One region of the Exiguobacterium sp. E17S genome, then DNA from elsewhere that is predicted to be linked to it. Evidence: riboswitches for the same ligand, from Rfam matches in the RefSeq annotation. Region 1 holds a riboswitch; the other holds the start of a gene.
What was found. Region 1 has a riboswitch for S-adenosylmethionine ahead of AC3B4V_RS13150 (LLM class flavin-dependent oxidoreductase). Riboswitches for the same ligand answer to the same signal wherever they lie in the genome.
Positions count from the first base shown of each region.

Region 2: linked by a shared signal. The riboswitch ahead of msrA (peptide-methionine (S)-S-oxide reductase MsrA) and the one ahead of AC3B4V_RS13150 (LLM class flavin-dependent oxidoreductase) in region 1 are both predicted to bind S-adenosylmethionine.

Region 1 covers NZ_JBYLRU010000004.1:147,144-153,514, forward strand. Annotated here, with positions in the region: gene AC3B4V_RS13135 (PhoX family protein) at 1-1,411, shown strand, start outside; gene AC3B4V_RS13140 (SRPBCC family protein) at 1,451-1,918, opposite strand; gene AC3B4V_RS13145 (ATP-grasp domain-containing protein) at 1,995-2,942, opposite strand; gene AC3B4V_RS13150 (LLM class flavin-dependent oxidoreductase) at 2,939-3,997, opposite strand; SAM riboswitch class I at 4,072-4,174, opposite strand; gene AC3B4V_RS13155 (DUF975 family protein) at 4,287-4,925, opposite strand; gene AC3B4V_RS13160 (DUF2325 domain-containing protein) at 4,989-6,257, opposite strand; gene AC3B4V_RS13165 (DUF817 domain-containing protein) at 6,345-6,371, opposite strand, start outside.
Region 2 covers NZ_JBYLRU010000002.1:281,936-288,306, reverse strand. Annotated here, with positions in the region: gene AC3B4V_RS10655 (SH3 domain-containing protein) at 1-634, shown strand, start outside; gene AC3B4V_RS10650 (C40 family peptidase) at 739-1,485, shown strand; gene AC3B4V_RS10645 (putative quinol monooxygenase) at 1,544-1,837, opposite strand; gene AC3B4V_RS10640 (M20 metallopeptidase family protein) at 1,915-3,093, shown strand; SAM riboswitch class I at 3,156-3,259, shown strand; gene msrA (peptide-methionine (S)-S-oxide reductase MsrA) at 3,354-3,884, shown strand; gene AC3B4V_RS10630 (DMT family transporter) at 3,960-4,442, opposite strand; gene AC3B4V_RS10625 (Crp/Fnr family transcriptional regulator) at 4,455-5,123, opposite strand; gene AC3B4V_RS10620 (DMT family transporter) at 5,139-5,567, opposite strand; gene AC3B4V_RS10615 (NAD(P)H-dependent flavin oxidoreductase) at 5,705-6,371, opposite strand, start outside.

The DNA.
Region 1 (6,371 bases):
ACTTCCAGCATCGATGACATTAACGGAAGTCGTACAAGATAAAAAGACAGGAAAACTTGCTGTCAAAAAAGCCAGCAAGATTGATTTTGAGAACGTCAATGGACTCTGGACACCATGTAACGGTTCGACGACACCATGGGGAACGCACCTTGGGTCAGAGGAATATGAACCAGATGCTCGTGCGTTTGAGTCAGACAAAACGTCAGCTGCTTATAAAGAAGTAAATGCCTTCGCTGAGCGCTATTTCGGAACGACCGAAAAAGCGAATCCTTACTTCTACGGGTATACGCCTGAAATCTCGGTCGACCGGAAAGGAAAAGCGACAGCAGTGAAACACTACAGCACAGGTCGTTTCTCGCACGAGATGATGCAGATTCTACCGGATCAAAAGACCGCGATCTTTGGTGACGACGGCAATAACACAATGATGTTCATGTATGTCGCAGATAAAAAGCGCGATTTCTCAAAAGGAACACTTTACGCGGCTAAGTTCAAACAAACACGCGCAACGGAAGGCGGAGCTGGTGATCTCGAATGGATCAAGCTCGGTCATGCTTCCGATAAAGAAGTCAAACGCTTGATTGATAAAGGAACGAAGTTCAGCCACATCTTCGAGACAGCCGATGCGCCAACTCCTGGCTTCAAAGCAGTCAAAACAGCTGCTAGCAAAAAAGTCGAATACTTGAAGCTCAAGCCTGGTAAGGAAAAAGAAGCGGCCTTCCTTGAATCACGTCGTTATGGTGCGTTGCTTGGCGCAACATCAGAATTCAACAAGATGGAAGGCATCACGGTCAACGAGCAAGACAAAAAAGCCTACATCGCCTTGTCTTATGTGTCAGGCAGTACCGAAAAACAAGAAGGTGCTGTCCAAGACGACATCCAGCTTGAAAAACGCGAATCGGGTGCGACATTCGAAATCGATCTTGGTCGTGCAAAAGGCATCGACAGCCGTTACGTACCAACGAATATGCAAGCACTCGTCATTGGTGAAGATTTGAAGAAGCCGGATGCTTACGGCAACACAGCGAATCCGGATCTCGTCGCGAATCCAGATAACCTTGCTTACTCCGCGACATCTGATACGCTCTTCATCGGTGAAGACAGCTCCTTGCACACGAACAATTTCGTTTGGGCTTATAACCTGAAGACGAAAAAGTTATCACGTATCCTTTCGGTTCCAGTCGGAGCGGAAGCAACTGGCCTTCGTTCACTCGATCATGTTGGGAAGTATAGCTACCTCCTAAGTAACTATCAACATCCGGGTGAGTCATTGACTGACAAACAAATCACCGCCGTCGATCCAAAGGCGCTTGAAAAAGCGATGAAAGACGGCATCGGTATTCAAAAAACGGGTGGTGTCGGCTATCTCTCTGGGTTACCGAGCGGTCACAAATCATATACGCATCGATAAGATGCTAAAACGGATTCCCAGGCACAGGAATCCGTTTTTTCATGCGTTATTCTTCTTTTGTTTCGCCGCTTCTTCTTCGACACGTTGCAACAGTCCATGAACGATTTTCTCATTCTCTCGCTCTCCTCCAAGCGACAACAGACTCTTTCCAACAAAATTGGCTCCTTCGTTCTTCCCTGTATAAATCAACAGACATCGATCAGGTCCGAGTGGTTTGAGTGTGAAGGTCATCTCGATCTTGAATATTTTAGCCAACGTGAATCCGATCGTATTTTGTTTGAAGTCGGGTTCGTTCGTATAAGCTAAATCGGTCACGATATAGGTTTCAAGTCGATTACCCTGCATGTATGTTTGACGATACGTCGAACCGACGACACCCGGTTTTCGTTCAATCACCTCGTGCTGGACGACGTTTGGAATCAAACGCTGCAATCGCGTGTGATCAAACAAGTGCCATGCTTCCTCAATCGGAATATCGAGCTGTCGTTCTTCTCTCCACGTAATCATAGATCCGCCCCCTTTTCTATAGAAATACCCTGTCATCCGGTCTTGTAACGTCCGGTGACAGGGCGAGAGCAGATTCTTATTTTACTGTGCTTGTTTCAAGGGCTGCACCGAGGAACTTCGCTAGTTCGAGCATACCGTAGCGTCCTGCAGCTGCTTCGGCATCCGAATTATAGTTCGTATTCGTATTGACGTCATACGTATAGATCGTACCTGACGCATCCTTAATGAACTCGATGCCTGCGACCGCGATTTGGTTCGCTTGGAGGAATGCTTCATACTTTTGGATGATCGGGTCATCGAAGCCTTCAACGATTTGGAACTTCATCGGTGTTTGCGGTGCTTCTTCACCGACTGGGCAGAACAAGTCGTCGATCACGCATGCATCCGCTGGGCAAAGCTCAAAACCTTCTGATGTATCGACTCGAACCGCGTAGACGAACTTTCCACCTACGAACTCACAACGTGTGATGTACGGTTCTGGTGCTTGAATATACTCTTGAATCAACGTGATGCCATCGACTGGTTCGTCGAATGTCGGACCGTCGAGATAAGCTTCAAGTGCTTCAATCGAATGGAATAACTGGACGCCGAGACCTTTCCCTGCACGGTTGTGTTTCGTGATGAATGACGAAACACCGATCTCTTTTGCTGCTTGCACGATTTGATCACGTCCGACGGCAGCCGTCGTCTTCGGTACACGAATCCCAGCCTTACGCAACGCCGTATATTGATTGACTTTGCTGACTTCAAGACGGAGCGCACGCGTTCCGTTAAAGACGGTCCGGTCATGCTCTTCTAACCAAGCGAGGACCCCTTCCGTCAACTCCGGCGCGTAACGATGTCCCCGCGTATGCGAAGAAGCACTCATCCGGCTGTAAAAGACGCCTTCTGGCGGCAGTTCATCCAGCGGAACGATTCCTTCATTCAAGTGCCACTGTTCATACGGTAATTCGAGTTCTTCGAGACGTTTGATGAGATGGTCCGTCCATTCTTGGTTTTCGTGGAGAATATGAATTTTTGTCATGATTGTTGACCTACCTTTCGTTTCGCTTCGACCAGTGGCATTACGTCACGAGCAAAGCGTTCCATTTCTTCAAGTTGTGGTGAGAATTGTAACAAAAGTAACGTGACACCGACGGCTTCGAACGCTAGAATCCGTTCAGCGATTTGTTCTGGTGTCCCGATTAAATTCGGACGTAGACCACGGTTCGAGACAGAATAATCGTTCCGCTCGACCTGTTGCTCCAGTTGCGATTTACTAATGAAATCCTGATAACCGGCATAACCGGCGCTGTCTTCCTTGACGTCCGTGATCCGTTGCCATTCAAGAAGTGCTTCTTCTTCAGTATCCCGACAAATGATGTAGGCAGCAAGACCGAAGCTTTCGAGCGGCTTTTGTCCCGTCGCTTCCCGGCGTACTTTCATATCGTCGATTTTATGGGCTACTTCTTCAACAGTGCCCCCGTGCATGACATAAGCGTCACAGTGTTCGACGATCGTTCGCTTTCCAGCTTCACTCTCTCCACCAGCGTAGAGCTTGATCCCCGGACGCTGGACTGGCTTCGGATGGAGTTCTGCTTGCTCGATCGTGTAGTGATGACCGGAGAAGCTATACGGTGACGTATCTGCCCATAGTCCCTTCATGACCGTGACGAACTCTTCCGTCCGAGCATAGCGTTCATCGTGCGCTGTGAAGATACCGTTGTATTGTTTCGCTTCCTCTGCCCACCACGCTGAGACGACGTTGAGCGTAAAGCGTCCACCACTCAACTGATCGATGTTTGCCGCCATCTTCGCCGTCGTCGCTGGATTATGGAACCCGGGACGAACCGCTGTCATGATCTCAAGGCGTTCTGTCGTTGCAGCAATCGCTGCTGCCGTCGTCCATGCCTCAAGACTCGGTTCCTTGATGCCTTTGATATCATTCAAGTTCAATTCCGCAATCAACGTCGTCGAGAAGCCGATTCGTTCTGCTGTTTGTGCGACTTTTTTCGCATAATCGAAGGTCGGTGGCATCTGTTCATCCTCGACGTTACGTAACCATCCCCCAAAAATCGGTAACCAAAAACCATACTCCACTCCATCGTCCCCCTTATCATAAAAAAACGCTCTTTTCGAAGTTCGAAAAGAGCGACGGTATCTTGTCCTGTCCGCTCTTATCTTCGGAAGGTATCCCTTCCTGGAAGTAGCACCTTCCGCCACGGCGGGGTTGCTGAAGTGTCTTCGGGCCAGTCCCTCGACTTCTCTAGATAAGATGTGTTGCATTCATCGTACAAAATTCACTGAACTAAAGCAACCATTAAACCGTCTTTTCCAATCGGAATTATTTCGAGCATAAAAAATCCCGACATCGTGTCGGGATTCGGGATTAATATGGTGCGACGAAATCTGATGTTGGCTCTGGCGCCTGTTCATCACGAACACGATCATAGAATTTTGCCATCGTGACGCTGAAGTATGGTCCAACCCATAGGACAGCAAGACCAAGTGTAACAATCACAAGTAATGCCCAACCAATGAATGATAGGAAGAGTAAGAATGCTTCCATTTTATGACCATCCATGAGTTGACGTGAACGCGTGATTGCCTCGAGAATACCGACTGATGGTTCATCTCGAAGGATGTAGAACGTCAACAAGTAAGAGAACGACTTGATGATCCCTGGAATGATCAAGAGTAAGGTCCATAGGAATAAGAAGACCGCTTGCACAATCGACACGCCGATGACTTTACCGAAGATTTTATACGGTTCGAACAAATCAGCTACTTTGACTTCTTCATTGCGTGCGAACGACATCGCGACCCACGTCCAACCCGCTGCAATTGGGATCAATAAAATCGAAAGAATGATACTGACCGCACTCATCGCATTTAGATCTTCGTTAGGATCTGGTCCGATGAACGTCGGAACGCTCTGGATGATAGAAAAAAGTACGAACATGAGGATGGCAAATCCCCAACGACCGCTGAGCGACTCCTTCGCTGCTTTTTTTAATTGAGATGACATGAGTAAGGTCCTCCTTGAAAAATAAGTTCTCACCTTACTTTACGGTCGAATTCTTCTAATGTTTCACTCTTTTTTCAATAATTTCCCGTCTCGTTGCTGGTTGAGCCAGGCACGCTCAAGCTGTCGTTCACACGCCGTGTATAACGAGCGTCGACCGTCGAGCCGTTCCATCGCGAATGGAATACCATGCTTTTTCGCCTGCGCGATGACATGTGCACTCGCTGCATGAGAAACGCGACTCGTTACGACGACGATCGCGTCCGTCTTTTTGGCGAGACAGGCAATCTTTTTCGCGGACTGTGCGTCCCCTGCCAGATGAATCAATTCGATCCCCGTCGGCGCAAAGAACTCACGATAGACAGCGGTTTGTTGTTCGTTTCCAACAATGACGAGACGCATTCCTGTGAAGCGCGTGAAATCAAGCGGTGTCTTATCAACGAAATCCATCAATTGTCCGGGTACAGCTGTCGTCACGATCGGTTCAATCGTTCGCTCTTTTGGCATACGGACGCGACGCTGCGCTTTTTTAGCTTTCGGCACCGGTTGTCGTTTCATTTTTCGTGCATACCGATTTGACTTTTTTGTTGTCACAGATGCCTTCACTACCGGTTGCTCTACTTCTGATCGGCGGTTAGATGATGCGTTGACGATCGGCTCTTCATACGTGAACGGATGCTTCCAAGCAATCGTCAGTGTATCCTTCCGTTCCCGCCACATGACGAGATCGACGAGTTGACCTGCTTCTAGTCGGAAATAGCGCATGTCTTCTACCGGAACGACATAATAGAACGATCTGCCCGACTCATCTTGCAGTGGACCATTCACCGTTTCCTCAATGATTCCATGCGCCTTGACGATTGCTTGTTCAAACACGACACGTTCTGGATTCTCTCTCATTCGCTCCGTCGAGACGACGGCTTCGATACGGCATATCGTTTTTTGATCATCCTGACGATCGACACGGACCCGGACTTCCATGCCGTGCTCGAGATTCCAATCGCGGACGTCTCGTTCAGAAATATGACTGCCCGACCATTCTAGTAAAGTACCGCCTTTTAACCCCCGCTGAAACGTATAGGCATAACGTTGCTTGAGTACTGGCTCGATCGGTACTTGTGGTGGCATGACGATAGTCTGTTTCTCTAACTCCATCACTTCATCGATGACCGGTGTTTCTTGAACGTCGCGCGGTGCATAATACGCTGACATCTTGACCCATTCATCGATTCCGTTTACTTCGTCGAGCCAGAGTTGCCAATCTTCATACCGCTCCACGACCGCTAATTTCATCTGTACCAATTCAGTTGCTCGTTCCAACACCTGTTGCATCATCCGTAACCACTTCCTTTGCGTTTTTTTCACTATAGCAACGAAAAAACGCGGAAGTAGTCCAAAAAAATAACCAGGTTATTTTTTTATTTAGGTACGTTGCTGAATTTCCACAGC
Region 2 (6,371 bases), on a different contig from region 1:
TGCCTATGTGTTGACGGCACATCTCGGTACGTTGAAATACTATCCGAAGACTGCACGCCTCTATGTTCAGCGCGCTACGCCAATCTATTCGGACGCCAAATCTTCAAGTCCTGTCTTGAAGCAACACCAAACGAATACGCTGCTGACGGTGTATGGCACAAGCGGTACCTATAGCCGGATCATCTTCCGTGGAGTTCATGCTTACGTCAAGACAGCTGATCTCGGTACTGGAAAAGTCTATGCATCAACCGGGACACGATACGCGAAACGCAACTTGTCCGTCTACACATCTGCTTCGACGAAGAGCAAAATTATGTATTCCGTCAAACGAGCTGACAAACTAACGGTTTACGGCACAAGCGGTAGTTACACACGCTTGAAAAAAGGATCGGTCTACGGCTACGTCAAGACGACGGATCTCGTGACGAAAAAGCCGGATCTGTATGACGTCACTGGTCAACGCTATGTGACGGAAGACGATGTCGTCATTCGTTCGCAGGCAAAACTTTCGAGCAAAAAAATCGGCACACTCAAAAAGGGACCTCGATTTCGATCTACGGAAAAAGCGGTTATTATACACGCGTCAAATATAAAAATGCCTTTGGTTTCGTCGATTCGAGTCGTATCGGACTGAACAAGCCGACGGCAAAAGCAAAAAAAGGAACGACATTTTATGTCCACCTGGACCAGACGCCACTCTTCTCTGCCGACGTTGCTTACAGTCGCCCAGCTGCCTATTTGAAGAAAGGAACAAAACTGATTGGTCTGAAATCGATTGATGATGACTTTTGGCAAGTTCGCCTGGCAAATGGTCAAACCGGTTATGTCCTCAACCCTTATATCAGCACGAGCAAACCCGATATGGGACTGACACAAAAAGCGATCGACCGGGCGAAAATCTATACGGTCAAACAGACGACGTCGTTCTTTGCGAGTCCGACAAGTCCAAAAGGCAACGGACTCGTTGAACAAGGCAAACGGGTTTATCCGCGTCATCGAGTCGGAAACTTCTATGTCATCCAGTCAGGCTGGACACCTGTTTATCTTCCTGTATCCGCTGTGACGATCACGTCCGATAAACGGGTCGTCAAAAAGAACAATACGCGTGGTGAAAAGCTGATCCAAGCAGCAGTCCAACATATCGGCACACCATACACATGGGGTTCGCAAGATGCCGTGAATGGTGGTTTTGACTGTTCCGGTTTGATTCACTACGCGACGAACAAGGCTGGAAAATACGGTGGTCGGACGAACGTTCGTGGCTACTGGTACGGTGCTTTCTTTACGAATCGCCGGACGAGTATCTCGAGTGGTAAACGCTCGGATATCGTCTTCTTCCAGAACACCTACACGGATGGTCCATCGCATATCGGAATCATGCTCGATAGCGAACACTTCATCCATGCGGGCGGTTCACAGCTCCAAATCAATTCGATTTATGAACCGCGTTGGCAAGAGCATTTCCTCGGATTTAAATCGATGTAAGACAAAAAAAGACGAAGCCGTCGAATTCGACGGCTTCGTCTCTTCTTATCGCAACACGTCAGAATGTCATCTCGACGTATTTCGTTACTTGTCGATCCATCAAGTATAACTCGATCTGTTCACGGTATGCTTTATAATGATCGGATGCGATATGCGCTTCAAGCGCCTCTTCGTCCCGATACACTTCATACAGCATGAATTGATGCTCATCCTCGATCGATTGGTGCAAGGAATAACGTAAGCATCCTTCTTCTTTTTGTGAGGCATGATAGACCGTTTGTAGAATCGGGAAAACTTGATCCGCGAGTCCTGCTTTGATTGTAAGTACAGCGTTGACGACGATTTCTCCCATGTTTCATTATCCCCTTTCGTGATTACCTGTATCTGTACCCATTTTCACGAAAAGACACACGTCAAAGGAGCTTGAAGATGCAAACTCAACTTTTTGAAGCACTTGAACAATTTGAACCCACGATGATCGCGTTACGTCGTGATTTCCACCGGCATCCGGAACTGTCCTTCCAAGAAGTCCGCACACCAGAACAGATTGCTGCCTTTTACACAGAACGAGGCATTCCTCATCAAACAGCCGTTGGAGGTCGTGGGGTCGTCGCGACGATTGAAGGTAAACAACCTGGTCCGACGATTGCTGTCCGCGCAGATTTTGACGCATTACCACTTCAGGAAGAGACAACGCTTGCTTTCCGGTCGATCCATCCTGGTATCATGCATGCTTGCGGGCATGATGGTCACACGGCAATGGTGATGGCCCTGGCTGCTACGCTCTATCCGTTGCGTGATCAATTGCAAGGAACGATTCGAATCATTCACCAGCATGGTGAAGAGGTCTTTCCCGGTGGAGCGATTCAAATGATTGAAGCCGGTGTCCTCGAAGGTGTCGATGCGATTTTTGCGACACATCTCGAAAATGATTTACCGGTTGGTACGATTGGGTTTCGGGAAGGACATACATTATGTGCGATCGACGAATTCGAAATCATCGTCCACGGTCAAGGCGGGCATGCCCAAGCACCACATAAAACAAAAGATGCGCTCGTCGCTGGAGCGCAGCTCGTCTGCAACTTACAGCATCTCGTCAGTCGACGGATCGATCCGTTTGAGCCTGCTGTTCTTGCAATTGGTTCTTTCCATGCGGGAACGGCTCCGAACATCGTCACGGGTGAAGCACGCATCGTCGGTGAAATTCGGACGTTCAATGAGACATTGCGGCATCAGCTCCGGCAAGAAGTCGATCTTGTCGCCAAAACGACATGTGCCGGCATCGGTGCTACCTATTCAATCGACTTCACGACTGGTTATCCAGCACTCTGGAATCATCCGGACGAGACAAAACTTGTTCAGGAAGCCGCTTCTTTCTTACCGGAAGCATCCGTCCGGGCACTCACACCAATGATGGCTGCGGATGACTTCGCGCATTATCTAACACATGTCCCGGGAAGTTATTTCTTTACTGGCTCCGGATATACGGACGGTCGCGTCAACTATCCACAGCATCATCCGCAGTACGAAATCAACGAACAGGCGTTGTTGATTGGTGCGAAGACACTCGGAGCGACGGTTTTACGTGCCTTGAAACCTAAGGATTGACTTTATTTCTGTGTGAATGGTATCATCACAACAATGATAACGAATGACATCAACTTCATATACCCTTATCAAGAGTGGACCGAGAGATCTGGATCGATGACGTCCCAGCAACCTGCGCATAGCAAGGTGCTACGACCAGCAAAGCGAAAGCTTTGGTTGATAAAAAGCGGCGACTCCTTTTGCAACCAAGCGAAGGAGTCGTTTTCGTTTTCTCGCTGTCAGACATACAATGGGGATTTCCCACGGAGAGGAAGAGACAGATGGAAAAAGCAACATTTGCAGGTGGATGTTTTTGGTGCATGGTGACACCGTTTGAAGAATTACCAGGAATCGAGGGAATCGTATCAGGTTACATGGGCGGACACGTCGACAATCCGACATACGAGCAAGTCAAGACAGGAACGACGGGACATCTCGAAGTCGTCCAAATCACGTTTGACCCGAGCCTGTTCCCGTACGAGCGTCTGCTCGAACTCTACTGGCCACAAACGGATCCAACGGATGCAGAAGGTCAATTCCAAGATCGCGGCACGCAGTACGCACCAGCAATCTTCTATCATACGGATGCGCAGCACGAAGCAGCGATCGCTTCCCGTGACGCTCTTGCTGCAAGCAATCGTTTCAAACAACCGATCGTGACGCGGATCGATGCCGCTTCTGAATTTTATCCGGCGGAAGAGTACCATCAAGACTTCCATAAGAAAAATCCAGAACATTATAAAAAAGATCGTGCTGCCTCTGGTCGCGATGCTTTCATCGAGCAGGAATGGAAAGATACGACGACGGTTTAATTCAAAAAATGCATATAAAAAACAGGTCAGCAAACATTTGTTTGCTGACCTGTTTCATTGTTATGAAAAAATAAGTCATGAAACACGTTCTACTTGATCCGCCGCCTTCTCTTCCGGCGCGACGACTTGATACCGCTTCAAAACGAAGATCCCACATACCATGACGGCGAGACCGACGAGCTGACCGAACGATAAATCAATTTGTGGTAAACCGAACCAGCCGAACGTATCAACAGCAAGAGCAAAGCTTAACTGCGAAATCAGAACGACAGAGATGGCGACGGACGGACCAAGCAACTGAATCCCACGCATGACACAAAAAACGACGCCGACACCGACAAGTCCACCAAACCAATAGAGTGGCGATACGTTTTGAATCTGTCCGATTGTTCCACCACGAAACAGAACATACGTGACACTTGCTCCGACGAAACCGACAAAGAAGACCAGCGTCGTCGTCGCCCAAGCTCCAAACGCGTCACTCATCCGAGCATTCAATACCGTCTGTAAACTGATTAACATCCCTGCCAACACGGCACACACGATGCCTATTACCATGTTCGTTCCTCCCTACTCATAGCTGTTGCCGTTCGCCTTCTCGCGAATCCGCTCCAGATCGACGATGATGATTTTCCCGCGTCGTCGAACGAGAATCTCTTCTTCACATAATTTCGTGATGATCCGATTGAGATGGCGATAACTCGTTCCAAGCCAGTCGGCGACGTCATGTAAGTTCGACGTCCGCATCTCCTGATAAAATAAACTGTCACTGGCTTCAGAAGCGATCGACAACAAATACCCTGCAAATCGCTCTTCAACTGTATACAACACATGGTGCGACGCTGATTTCGAGTCGGCATACCACTTCGCTGTGATCGTGCGTAATAAGAATTGCAGAAAGACGTTCGTTGTATTGTGCTCGCGTAAAATCGCATACGGTACGCTCAACACCTCGACATCGGTCACTGCTTCGACCGTATTCAGCACTTCCCGTTCATTGATGAACTCAGCGTCACCGATCACTGTCAGTGGTGTCTTGAATCGTAGAATCCGTTGTTTCCCTTCTGACGAGGCAGCAGATATCTTGACCTTGCCTGCGACGATGAAGTACATCCGGTCGATCGCTGCCCCTGTCGTACAGAGGAGTTCCCCTTTTTGGAAGGTTTCTTGACGCAACCAAGCGCGCGTCTCTTCCGTCAAAATCGTATCGAGTCCATACTGTTGAATGACGGTTTCCATGTTCATTCCCTCCCTTTAGGCAAGTGAGAAAATCGCAACTCCTGCAAGCATGAGACCCACACCAACCCACTGACCACGATTTCCTTGTTTTTTTAAGACACCGAACCATCCCTTTAAATCAATCACAAACGCACATAAAATCTGTGCGACGAGTAATAAACACATTGCCCATGTCATCCCGAGTTTTTGGATTGCTGTCAGTTCCGTTACGACGACTAGCACGCCAATCAAACCGCCACTCGCATAAATCCATGGTAACTGACGGAAGCCACCGATTTTCCGATCTCGTACGAAACTGTAAATGACTAAACAACCCATCAGACCCACAAAGTGGACGATCAATACGGACAACCACGGTCCGACGCCTGTCGCAAGGCGCGCATTGAATATGCCTTGCAGGGCGATGAACAGACCGCTCATCAAAGCAAACACGACTCCTTGCACGTCATCTCCTCCTTTAATCTCTACACTAGAGTAGACCTTACTCGTGCCCTACTTGAAAAGGACAAATGTCCCATTTTCAAAAAAACATGAAAAAACCCGCTGTCCACAAGTGGCATCACGGGTCCCTCACTATATGCTCATGTCGTAAAACGAGTCGTCGTTTGTTTCAGCTGTTCCTCTGCTTCCGCCATCATGCGCGTAAACAACTCCGCAACAGTCGGCACGTCATGAATCAATCCCGCAACCAGTCCAGCGTTGACATATCCGTTCTCCTCATCGCCCTCAAGAGCGCCTGTAATATGATACGACTCATTCGTCTGATCGAGAAAAGCAGCAGGTGTCTCTACTGTGAGTCGTTCGACGTAAGGACCATCAAGGACACGTCGGACGAATCCGACGGAACGTCCGATGATGCGTGTATCGGTATCGGTCGCATCCATTAAGTGCGCCTTGTATGCCGAATGAACCTTCGCCTCTTCCGTCGCAATCAACCGTGTTCCGAGCTGTGCGCCAGCCGCACCAAGCAACAGGACAGCTGCTAGTCCACGACCGTCACCAATCCCACCTGCTGCCAGGACCGGAATGTTGACCCGATCGACGAGTTGCGGAATCAAGGTCAGCGTCGTCAGCTCGAGCGGTGAATTGATGCCTGCTGCTTCAACTCCCTCCGCTACGAGTACATCAGCACCTGCCTGTTCTGCCTTTAACGCCTGTTTGACCGAGGCGACAACCGCGATCGTTTTGATGCCAGCAGCTTGAAGTCGCGCTATGTACGGTGCCGGGTTTCCGGCCGACAAGGAGACG